Regions from separate parts of the Alteromonas sp. G4i13 genome, predicted to be linked through region 1. Evidence: predicted binding sites of a transcription regulator. Region 1 holds the regulator's gene; the other holds the start of a gene.

Region 1 (6,333 bases):
AACACTGCCTCATGCGCCGCTACGTGTTACCGCTATGGCTTCAAGCTAAATGCATATTTGGGATTAGGTAAGAAGCTGATACCTTATTTGCTCTGCTAAACGCGCGATGGTCTCTTCGCCCTTTGCGCATAGCTCTTCGGCTCTGTGGAATTCCATAATACCCACATCGGTAAGCTGAGGCTCAATAAGAATGTCAGGCGGATCGCCAGCCAAACGTGAGCGTGTGACGCGAGCTTGAAGTATCTCAAGTGAACTGCTCATCACGCTCATAATTCCCGGCGGGTTTCGCTTGTTCACTTTAGCGGGGACTTCGGTCAACTCTTCTTCCACTTTTTCAATCACATCAGAAGCAATGCCTTCTTCAGTCTTTACGTTGCCAGCCGAGACGCTGTCTTTTTCATCTTTTTTCTCTAGGGCTTTTTCTTCTTTGTTGTCAGGAGAAAACCATTGGCGTAGTACGTTTTGACTCTTTGTAAAAAAGTCCTCGGTTTTGCGCTGGTTTTCTTCATGATCTTGTCTCAACTTTTCAAGACGAAGTGGTCGAAAATCGGCGTTAAGGTTAACCGCGATTACAAAATCGGCCCCTAATTGGCGACATAAGTTCACCGGTACAGGGTTTACAACGGCACCGTCTACCAACCAACGATCACCATGTGCTACGGGCGCAAAAAGTGCGGGAATAGCGCAGGATGCTTGAATGGTGTCTCCGATAGGACCAGAGTTAAACACTACTTCACGGCCGGTATAAAGGTCGGTAGCCACAGCCGCAAACGGCTTAAGCATGTCTTCATAAGTCGATTCACAAAACTCGCTTGCTAGCTTGTCGAAAACCTTCTGTCCGCTGGCAATGCCGCCGCGTCTAAGTCCTACACCCATAAGAGCAAGTACCTGCCAGTCGCTAAGGGAACAGGCCCACTCTTTCAATCCTTCCAGCTTGCCACTTGCGTAGGCAGCACCAACATAGGCACCAATAGAGCATCCCGCTACAACGTCAATTTTTACGCCGAGTTTTTCTAATGCTTCAATTATGCCAATGTGAGTCCAGCCCCTTGCGGCACCGGCACCTAGCGCAAGTCCAATTTTCATTTACTTAGGTTCCATAATGTTTATTACTTCAATAGTATTATCTTCATCACTGAAGTCCGTACTATTTTCTGTAGTGAAAGAAGGTTCATCGAACCCGATATCACCGTCTTCTACCGGGCCTTCTTGTGTAGCTATAGCTTTAAAATCATAAAGGTTGCTGTCGATTAAGTGTGAAGGCGCTACGTTTTGAAGCGCACGGAACATCGACTCTATACGACCTGGGAAGCGACGGTTCCAGTCTTGTAGCATAGCCTTTATGTTTTGGCGCTGTAGGTTTTCTTGTGAGCCACAAAGGTTACAAGGAATAATCGGAAATTCAGCGGCCTGAGAATATTTCTCGATGTCTTTTTCTGTGCAGTACGCCAATGGACGAATAACGATGTGTTCACCGTTATCGCTGACTAGCTTTGGCGGCATAGACTTAAGCTTGCCACCATGAAACATATTGAGGAAAAACGTTTCTAGCATGTCGTCGCGGTGATGACCTAATGCAATTTTAGTCGCACCTAACTCTTTTGCCGTGCGGTACAAAATACCACGGCGCAAGCGAGAACAGAGAGAGCATGTTGTCTTTCCCTCTGGAATTTTGTCTTTAACAATAGAGTAGGTGTCTTCTTCTACAATTTTGTAGTCAACGCCAATGCTTTCTAGATATTCAGGCAAGATATGTTCGGGGAAACCAGGCTGCTTTTGGTCAAGATTAACCGCAACGATATCAAAATGAATAGGCGCAATCTTCTTTAAAAACAATAAAATATCTAGCATGGTGTAGCTGTCTTTACCGCCAGATAAACACACCATTACTTTGTCGTTGTTTTCAATCATACCGAAATCGCCAATGGCTTTACCCACATTGCGGCGAAGTCGTTTCTGAAGTTTGTTGAAGTTGTACTTTTGCTTACTTTGCGCAGCATTTAATGGCGACGCGTCAGCACTGTTTGTGCCTAAACTCATAATTAACTAGCTTGGTTTGTGATAAAGCCACCATTATACATTAAAGCGGCTTTTCGAGACCATGCTTGTGAAGTTAAATTTGTTGGTGACATACCGTGTTGGCCGCTAAGTAACGGAAAACACGGGCTATGCGGTACTGATGAAAAGATTACACCGACAACGGCGACACAAATCCATCTGGCTTAATAGCAAGCACATCGCAATTGAGTTCGTCGATCACGTGTTCTGCAGTGTTACCAATTAGGGCCGCTGAAATGCCCACACGGCCAACGGTACCAATAACAACCAGCTCTGCATCCAGTGTTTTTGCCACTAGCGGGATGACCTTTTCCGGAAGGCCTTCTCTTACTACGCATTTGTTCTCAGGAATACCGTACTTTAACGCGTGACTACGCATTTCTTTTAAATGATGATTTTTTACCGCGTCGTGATAGGTATCGGGGTCGAACTCAGGCACTTCTATGGCGATATTAAGTGGTGTAGAAGGGTAACTGTTGACCAAATTTACGCTCCCTTTCAATAAAGAGGCGTAGTCGTTAGCAATGAGGGTGAGCTTATCGTTAAGTGCGGCGTGCTCATCGTCTTCACTGCCTACGTTTACAGCAGCAATAATCTCTCCTCCTTCTGGCCAGTCGTGCTCTTTAACGAGCAATACTGGCCGAGGGCATTTACGCATTAAATGCCAGTCGGTGGGGGTGAAAATAACAGAAGCAAGATCGTCGTGCTTTTTGGTTGCCTTTACCACTAAATCTATCTGATTGTTTAGGGTGTAGTAAATAATCGACTCATACGCACGATTATTCCATTCTACAACGATATCAGTTTCAGTGAATCCTTGTTCTCTTAAGTGGGTGGCAAGCCATTTTGCATGCTCCTTTGTAACTGCATCGCGCATTGACTCGCGCTCATCCGGGCTAAGCATGGTCGTCATATCATAAGATAAGTCGTATACCACCATCATTGCGGTAACTGAAGCGCCTGTTTTTGAAGCGAGTTCATAAGCACGGCTCAGTGCAGGTTGGTTATCGCGCTCGGCATCTACCACGGCCAGAATTCGTTTACACTCAATCATAACGTCCCCCTAACTACGAAACTTAGTAGCGGCTGTCGAAATCGAAGCTTTCTAATACTAACTATAAACGACATTGGGAAAAACGTAAGTTGTTTTAGATCAAGAATTTTACGAGGCGACCATGAGTGAACGTACCTAATTGAATATGGAGCAACCGGCGTGGCGCTGAAAGGGTAGATAGGTGGCTAACACAGGTTACAAAAAAGCGCGCTTAGTGCGCGCCTTATTTAACACTTAAAAAGGACTAACCGCAGACAACGCTAGGGCCGTTAAGCGCCGCTAGTTTGGTGTTTAGCCTATCGAAATCCAAAATAGTAATAAGCTTGCCGTCTACCTTTATGATGTTGTCTTTTTGAAAACGGCTTAACAGACGGCTAATCGTTTCAATCGTTAATCCTAAATAGTTTCCAATTTCGTTGCGCGTCATGGTTAAGTGGAATTCTCTATGGGAAAAGCCACGCTCTTCAAAGCGTTGCGACAGGTGTGAGATGAAATACAGTAAGCGCTCTTCTGCAGTTCGCTTGTTTAAAAGCATGATCATGTCGTGATCTTGTTTTATTTCAGCGCTCATGAAGCTCATGATCTGGTGGCGTAGCTTTGGAAATTGCACTGACATTTCGTCGAGGGTCTCGTAGGGAAGCTCACACACCATGGCAGTTTCTAACGCAGAAGTATAGCTTTGGTGTTTATTCTCTCTTAGTGCATCGAAACCGATAATATCACCAGGAAAGTGGAAGCCGGTAATCTGTTCTTCACCTTCGGTATTAGTCACAAATGATTTGAATGAACCGGTTCTCACTGCAAATAGAGAACGGAATTTATCACCAGTTTGAATCAGCGTGTCACCTTTATGAAGCGGCTTCTTGCGTTCAATAATATCGTCAAGAGACTCGATTTCTGTTTTGTTTAACGCCACCGGTAAACACAGGTGACTGAAACTACAGTTTTGACAGTGAATAGAAAATTGGCTTCCTTTGCTCATAATGCACGCTCTCTAAAAGAATACCCGACAATAATACACCCATTTTTAAACGATTGCGCCATGAATAAGATAAGCTGCATATATTGCCATTATTACTGCAATAATTTGTCTAAAATGGTTATGTTGAAAACTTTGAACAATATATTGGCTACCAGCGCTTGCGGCGAGCAAGGTGGGTAATGTACCCAAACCGAAGAAGAACATAATAGCAGCGCCTTCTAGCGCGTTACCCGCCGCGAGAGACCAGGTAAGTGTGGAATACACCAAACCGCAAGGAAGCCAACCCCAAATAAAACCATAAGGCAACGCACTTAAAGGGGTCTTAAATGGCAAAAAGCGTTTTGAAAGCGGCTGGACTTTGGAAAATAGGCCTTTACCCGCATTTTCCAGCACTGTTAAGCCAGTCCACCACTTACCCAAATAACACGCCAGTAGAAGCAACATGATTCCGCTAAGTAGGGAAAGGGCATAGTTGGCAAGAGGTATATAATCTGCTGCAATTTTTCCAAGTGCCCCGGTTATTGCTCCGGCGATGGTGTAGCTCACTATACGTCCCATGTTATAGGCAAGGGTATAGGGTAGTGCTGAAGCGCCTTTAGGCGATACCATCCTTAGCGCAGCGACAATTCCACCGCACATTCCCACACAGTGAACTCCACCGGCTAAGCCGATAAGAAAGGCAGAGAAGTAGTTAATCCCTTCCATGTGGCGCTTGGCTTTTGTCTACTTTACTGTCTTGAAGTTGCTTGCGTTGCTCAGCTAGCTTTTTTTCTTCTGGCGGAAGATCATCGTCAAACAGTATGCTATACCCTTGGCGATCCAAATCTTCAAATTGATTGGTTTTCACCGCCCAAAAGAATATCACGATAGCGACGGCAACAATGATGATGGCGATTGGAATTAATACGTAAATAATACTCATGCTATTTGCTCAAAAGTCGCGTTGAGTTTGTGACCACAATGATACTGCTTAACGACATACCAACAACAGCCATCCACGGTGAAAGTAGGCCTGATACGGCGAAAGGTAAGATCAAAACGTTGTAACCTACCGACCAGCCAATATTTTGCCTTATTTTTTGCTTCACTTGGTGCGCAGTTCGAATAAGTTCTGGTACAGAAAGCAGCTGATCGCCAAGCAGTATCACGTCGGCGGCAGTTTTAGCCACGTCTGTGGCATTACCCACTGCAATTGCCACATCAGCGCTGGCAAGAACTGGAGCGTCGTTAATACCGTCACCCATCATCATCACTTTCGCGCCAGATTGCTGCATAGCTTGAACGGCTTCGTACTTTTGCTCAGGTGTTAGGCCACCTTTAGCGGTCGAAATTGGCAATGGTGCGGTAAGCGCATTAACGTTTTGCTGTGTATCACCACTTAAAACGGCGAGGGTATGGCTTGCAGCTAATATATCGAGAGTTTCTTGCGTATCTTCTCTTAGTGAATCCTTTACTTCATACGCCGCCATAATACGCCCCTTAACCGTGAGAAACACGTTAGCTGAAGGGAACGCTTCAATGAGTTTTAGCTGTGATTCGTGAACGCTGAATGCTGCAGAACCCATAGAAAACAACGTGTCATTGATCTCACCGCTGATACCACCTCCTGGCGTAACGGTAAAATTAGTCACTTTGTGTACCGTGTTATCGATAGCGTCAGCACTGCCGCTAGAGGCAGAAGTCTCGCTTAGGGCTACACCGTCGCTAAAGGCTATACCGTCGCTAAAGGCTTTGGCAATCGGATGTTCAGAGCGTGACTCCAAAGCGCGCGCAATTGATAGCGCACTATTACTATCCACGCCGTCAGCGTACCAGGCATTTGAAATAGTAAATTTGCCTTTTGTGAGCGTGCCGGTTTTGTCTAAAGCGATGGTGTCAATGTCAGTAATTTGTTCTAGCGCATCTGCCCGTTTTAGTAAAATACCTTGTCGGTTTAACTTTGCCATAGCGCAAGTTAACGCTGATGGCGTGGCCAACCCTAGTGCGCAAGGGCAGGTTGCAACCAGCACTGATATGGTGATCCAAAATGCCTCGTCGCTCCCCTGATACGCCCAAAAGCCATAGGTTAACGCCGAAATCAGCAATACCGCGGTAACGAAATAGCGAGAAAAATTATCGGCTATCTGCGCTGCTTTAGGTTTACTCGCCATGGCACTTGCTTGCAGTCGTACAATTTGATTTACCAGCGCATTTTTAAGGGTCTGCGTAACCGTAATGGTTAGCGTACCATCTTGACAAA
Region 2 (6,333 bases), on a different contig from region 1:
CATAAATCGAATCTAGCGAACCATGCTCAATTAGCGCTTCTATAGGCGTAAGCAAATGACTAGACCACATAAACAGGCTATTAACTTTGCCATAGTGCATCGTGGCCATTTTGTGAATGTGAAAACGCAGTTTTTCTTTGCTATCAAGCGCCTGTAACAACGCTTCAATACTGTGTTCAAACTTAGCGTAAAAGTTATTCTGTTTAAGCGATAATGGTCTGCGATCAAACTCCGTAACCAGCGTGTCTTCTTCGTAAAGTTGCTTCCAAAAGGTAAGGCCGAACAAACTGCGCCATAATCGGTTTTCCGTGCGCCAGCCTTCAATGCCGCGCCTTGCATAATGCGCCAGCACACCACGCTCAACCTGTTGATTTTGGCTTACGTCAATATCCAGTGTACGGCTAGCATTGCGAAGCATGTCGGTAACCGTGCTGGTGCGTTTTTTGTGGTATTTACGGGCATAGAAATCTTCTGCAAATGCTAACAGCGTATCCGATTGCGGATTATCAATTATCTCTTCAAGGGTCTGTTTAACACTATTTTCATTTCCGTCCTTGTAGCTCTCTCTTAACCACTTTTCTTTTGCCTTATCGCTTTGCGCCGCTTTCAATACTTCTAGCCCTTTCGCTCTATCAAACATCAGTACTTTTAGGCCTAATGCATAGAGAAACTGGTCGCGATAAAAACAGGCCGACACACCTTCTGTAATGGGCAGTTCACCTTCGGCAATGGCAAGCAACATATCATCGTTATAAAAAGCTAACTGGCTGTAATGGTTAGCGTAAAACCATGACGCTTGGGCGTCGCTTTTAGTTTCAAAACGCGCCGTATCCGTTACGGAATCAGAACGGGTTCTCATTACGCCTAAATCGCGCATAGAAAACTGATTTAGACGGCTTTTGGTGTTACCAAAATAGATAAACAGCAAATAGCGAAGTGCATCGTCGAACAAGCACACTAAGTAGTTATCTAGCGAAAAGCGCTCTGGCCAGCCTCTAGCTTCGATATGTTCATTAAGCAACGTCACGAGTTTAGGCTTGGTGAGAGATGCGAGCCCCTGAATACTGCCGTATTCAGCAAGTAGCTCAAGCAGAGCATCTTTGGTCAAGACACCTGCGATGTCATTAAGCGAAGCGTGGGTAAGGTCACCAAACCAGCCGTTGTCGGTAAGCCAATCTATTTGCTCTTGTGGCACAGCGATTTCGCTATAATTGAACTGCGTCCTGTCAATCACTGCGTACTTGCGATTTGCAGCGCGCACAACAATACACTGTTTGTCATCGTCCAACGCTTTAAAACGCCTAACAAAGTCAGTGGCTTCGTCACTTAGAAGCGCCCTGCTAGCACCCTCAAAGAACCCAAGGAACTCGTGAAAGTGTGTAAGGTAATAACGTGGCGGTAAATCTTTTCGCATGAGGTATCTTTGGCTATGAAAACACCAATAGTGTATATTTATACAGCCACGCGAATCAAATTAAATCCTCCGCGATTGGGTATCACATCTGCTGCTAATAGTGCACAGCGTGTACTTTTACACGCGTACGCGCTGTTTAGACACCCAATGAAAGAACGAAGAAAGCTGCGCATCTGCCAATAAACGCTGCAAATTGAAGTAGTGTTTGGCCAACGTCATCTCATCATAAAATCGATGTATACCGCTGTGACATTGTCTGCAAATGTAAATGCCGTCCTGAAGCTCCGCTTTGCTAAAGTGCTTTTTAAAATAGGTACGCCTGTGCATTTTTCGCGGAATAAGATGATGGTAAGTAAGGCGAGTTTCTCTATTACAGCACGGGCATTGACCAACTTTATTTGCCACAAGGTCACCTTTTTCGTCTATCACATCTATTATTTGTGCACCCAGTTTTCTGATTACTCATAAGCGTCAAATGGCAGTCTTGTCCTTTTCTCTTAAAATCAGATACAAGGGGCGTGTCTAAAAGAAAATCCACTCGTCTTTGCATTACGTAACAAATAGCATTAGTGATTACAAAGGCATTTAAATATGAGTTTAACTCGTTCCATGGGCTTTTCCTGTCCTTACTGTATGGCCCCAAATGATGTTGAAATAGATGAAATTAACGATGTTGGCCAAGTACAGGTGCTCGACTGCCAAGTGTGTTGTCAGCCCATTGAGCTTACTGCTTATCAGCACGGTGATGACATTCAGATAGAGGCAGAAAGAGAGAATGACTAAGCAGTTTACCCGCGGTGATATAGACGCCCTTGCACAGCGCTACCGCGCAAACCTAATTAATAGTTTGTCTGGTTTTAAATCGGCGACTTTGGTGGGTACAACAAACGGCGTTACAAACAATTTGGCTATAGTGAGCTCTATTGTTCATGTCGGTGCAAACCCGCCTCTCATTGGCATGATCATGCGTCCACATACCGTCACGCGAGATACGTTAAGCAATATAAAACAGCAGGGCTTTTATACGCTAAATCACGTGTCTGTTGACTGGGTCGACAAAGCCCACCAAACATCAGCCCGCTATGCGCCAGATGAAAGTGAATTTGAAGCCGTTGGGTTAACCGCGCAGATCAGTGAGTCCTTCAGTGCGCCGTATGTCAAAGAAAGTGAAATTAAAATGGGCTTAAAAGTAGCACAGCATTTTACTTTGCTTAATGAAACCGAAATGGTTATTGGCGAAATCCAGGAGCTCTACGTTCCTGAGCAAATAATAGATTCAGACGGCTATGCAGATATAGAGCAAGCGCAAACGGCCTGTATCTCAGGCCTAGACAGCTACCACAGCACACAACGAATTGCGCAATTTGCGTATGCAAAGCCCGATGTAAAGTTAACCGTGAAGTGAACTAATAAACTGTCCAGCGGTCTTACATTCAATACTTAAGGTTGTAACTCTGAAGTTTATTTAATCTGGATCAAGCGAAAATGCGACATTTCGTTCGATCTTTTTTCAAAAAGAGATAGTATTTAAACATGAAACAAAACCTGCCTCTTTGGGCAGGTTTTTGCGTTTAAGGCACTGAATAAAAAAGAATCATTATCGTTTCTATCTCTTAAGGAGAATGTTATGAAATCTGTAAATCGCCGTGACTTTTTAAAGCTTTCTGGCTCGACAGTTATCGGTCTTACATTAGGTGGTGTAGCGTTACGTGCTCAGGCTCAAGAACAATTGAGCGCTGATGACCCTACTGCAAAAGCACTGAACTACACACCGTCGTCAACTGTTGAAGGTGCAAAATGCGCAAACTGCATGTACGTGCAGGGCGCCGATGGCGAACAACACCGCCCTTGTAACATTTTCCCTAATAAGCTTGTTAACGCTGATGGCTGGTGTAGCGCTTGGGTGAAAAAGCCTGGCTAACCAATCGAAAGAAAAGACGTTCAAAAGCCCTTGAGTTAAACCAAGGGCTTTTTTCGTTTCTGTTGAGGCGAAATACGATTATGTACCCTCATTTCCCGCTAGCGAACTACGTCAATTCCGTCTTCGATACCTTTTAGCGCTGGGTTGTCAAAACGTGTAGGCAGAAGGCCAGGCTTAATGAAGAAGCCGTGTTTTGCTTCAAAGACTCTACCTATTTTTAACACGCTTTCGTCTTGCCACTTTCCACCAATAAAGCTAATTCCCACAGGAAGATCTTTCACCTGTCCAGCGGGCACTGTGAGATGCGGATATCCTGCAATTGCGGCCAAATACCCGATACCGATAAAACCGACAGGCGAATGGTCACCATATACGCCATCTATTAAAAAAGAAGGGCTGTTTGAGGGCGCAACTAGTACATCAACATTGTGCTTTGCTAACAACGTATCAATACCATTTTTGCCCGCCGTGTCTTGAATAAGGCGCAGTGCATTTTGATACTTTTCGCTGTCAATGGCTGCCGACGCGAGCGATTTTTCGAAAATGTCTTGATTGAATAACGCTAACTCGCGCTCTGTTTTGTTATTGAAATCGATAAGCTCAGACAAGTTCCTTGCAGGGAGTTCTGCCGGCGACCCCGACAAGTATTCGTTAATACTATGATGGAACTCGCTCAGCAGAACATTATAGGAGTCTGCCCAAAATGAATCTGGCTGAGAGAAGTCACTGATGTCCACCAGCGTCGCGCCCGATGCTTTAAGCTGCTTTAACGCGCTTTCATAAACAGCCAGCACATGAGGGTTATCGCCTTGGCGGTACCTAACCACACCAATACGCTTGCCTTTTAAATCTGTAGCCAGCATTGAAGATGTTGGCATAGCTGGGCGATGAGACTCAGCGTCTAGTGTAGCGTTATCGCTTGCATCAGGGCCCGCCATGATTGCCGTCATTAGCCAGGCGTCTTGAACGTTAGACGTCATTGGTCCTGCGGTGTCCTGACTGAAAGAAATAGGTACTATGTGAGTTCTGGAAAGCAAGCCCACGGTTGGTTTAAAGCCGACTACCCCGTTTATGGATGCCGGACAAATAATAGAGCCATTGGTTTCGGTGCCCACGGCAAGTGACGCGAGGCGAAGTGACATGGCAGCGCCCGAGCCCGATGACGAGCCACAAGCACTTCTTGATAGCATATGCGGGTTTCGGGTAAGCCCGCCAACTGCACTCCAGCCGCTGATAGAGGATTCAGAGCGAAAGTTTGCCCATTCAGACAAATTGGTTTTACCCAAAATAATTGCCCCTGCCGCTTTCAGTTTTTCTACGATAGGCGCATCGCGACCAGTGTCATTAGCAATAAGCGCCATTGAGCCGGCTGTGGTGGGCATCTCTTTACTTTCTATATTATCTTTTAGCAGCACGGGAATACCTGCCAGAGGGCCAAGCGTCTCGCCATTCGCTAGTCGTTTATCGATGGCCTTCGCTTCGGTCAGCGAGTTAGGGTTCAACGCTAAAACGCTATTTACCTTTTCATCTAGCCGTTCGATTCGCGCAAGATAACCGCTAACGAGCTCAGCAGATGTCGTGTCGCCACTCGCAATCGCTTGCGCCTGAACGTGAGCAGGCTTATCTAACCATTGCTCAATCTTATCTGTATGATTTGCTTGAGACACGCATGCAGTGCATAGCACGACTACGGCCAGCAAAAAACCCTGTTTCAACATAAACCTTTCCTTAACGTATGATCCTAGCGCCTGTTACTCCTTCTTATTATGCAGCGTTTGACGGCAATAGAAGGTAACGTAATGTTAGTTTCTTATACGTTGAATCAGAAATAGTTCACTGTCTAAGAATTATTTTGCCGTTTCCGCTACGGGAAGCTTATGAAGGAGGTTATCGAGCTTATATTCATCAAGCAGTAACTGATACCGCCCATCTTCAATAAATAGCCGAAGGGTGGCGTTGAACTTGGCTCTTAGCGCTGGGTCGGGGATCGCAGCACTGTAAGGCGATATAGGAAAAAGCTCATGAAAGACGGTTGCGTCTTCGGCATAAGCACTGTTTGCAGATTTGAAGTAGTTGAAAATATTTCTATCGAGAATGGCAACATCGACACTGCCGCGCATCAGCATGTCCACTTGACGATCTTGTCGTGCCATTTCTATATAGGTAGTTTGCGATGCAAGAGTTCGCCCAAAGTCCTCACCTAATACCGATTGAGCGGTTTGAAAAGCAATGACGCTTTTACCTTTCAAATCGTCGATACTGTCTATCGTCAGTTCTCTGTCTGCCCGTGTTACCACGACGTTCTGATAGATAATATATGGCTCAGATAAAATGCTTTGATCGACCGTGTGTGCAGGATTAAGGGTAAGTCCAATGTCAACTGCGTCATCTTTTAATAACCTTGCCGTACGCCCGAAAGGAACATAAATAGGCGACAATCCATATCCCATTTCAGCAAGGATCGCCCGCACCAAGTCAACTTCAAAGCCGGTGTGCTCTTGTGAAATAACGTATGGAGGCTTGTTCCAGCCTACAACCACATCTAGCTCTTTCGCGCTAAGCGGTATGATAAAACACAGTAAACAAACAGCAGATAAAAGTGCGCGCATACAACAGATGAACCAGACTATAAATTAAACGATACCCTTCTCATAATATAAACTTATATTAGAATTTCACCAGTCGACAAAAGGTTAGTTTTTCTCGAGGCTTACGTAATCAATTGAGCAGCCAAGTTTTATTGAGTACGTGAGAGCCTGTTGAAAACCAAAGTGGTTAGATTTGATCATGCCTCTGTAAGCATCGCGCTCTCATTTACTGAAAGCTTTTCGCTTGCCTGCATTTTGTTTACTGCCAAGCAAAGGTACAATAAAGCGCAAAGGTCTCAATGAACGATAACTATGGCTTGGCTACAACTTCGAATTAATACCTCCTCTGAACATGCAGAATCAATAGGCGACATGCTAACGGCCAACGGCTCACAAGCAGTGACCTATGT

The links. Region 1 encodes FNR, which switches genes on or off when oxygen is low (the NO sensors DNR and NnrR bind a similar motif). Its sites were predicted from a motif close to TTGATCTAGATCAA; they were not measured.
Region 2: the regulator FNR is predicted to act here: its motif matches at 2,880-2,893, upstream of ACFI6J_RS15210 (high-potential iron-sulfur protein).

What each region holds. Positions count from the first base shown of each region.
Region 1 covers NZ_JBHNYX010000003.1:14,635-20,967, forward strand. The annotation lists gene ACFI6J_RS01870 (DUF2987 domain-containing protein) at 1-49, shown strand, start outside; gene ACFI6J_RS01875 (patatin-like phospholipase family protein) at 64-1,086, opposite strand; gene ttcA (tRNA 2-thiocytidine(32) synthetase TtcA) at 1,087-2,040, opposite strand; gene uspE (universal stress protein UspE) at 2,189-3,112, opposite strand; gene fnr (fumarate/nitrate reduction transcriptional regulator Fnr) at 3,357-4,094, opposite strand; gene ACFI6J_RS01895 (sulfite exporter TauE/SafE family protein) at 4,140-4,799, opposite strand; gene ccoS (cbb3-type cytochrome oxidase assembly protein CcoS) at 4,786-5,016, opposite strand; gene ACFI6J_RS01905 (heavy metal translocating P-type ATPase) at 5,018-6,333, opposite strand, start outside.
Region 2 covers NZ_JBHNYX010000032.1:14,125-20,457, forward strand. The annotation lists gene ACFI6J_RS15190 (exonuclease domain-containing protein) at 1-1,414, opposite strand, end outside; gene ACFI6J_RS15195 (hypothetical protein) at 1,532-1,819, opposite strand; gene ACFI6J_RS15200 (zinc ribbon domain-containing protein) at 2,006-2,197, shown strand; gene ACFI6J_RS15205 (flavin reductase family protein) at 2,190-2,819, shown strand; gene ACFI6J_RS15210 (high-potential iron-sulfur protein) at 3,042-3,335, shown strand; gene ACFI6J_RS15215 (amidase) at 3,434-5,053, opposite strand; gene ACFI6J_RS15220 (substrate-binding periplasmic protein) at 5,183-5,944, opposite strand; gene prmA (50S ribosomal protein L11 methyltransferase) at 6,236-6,333, shown strand, end outside.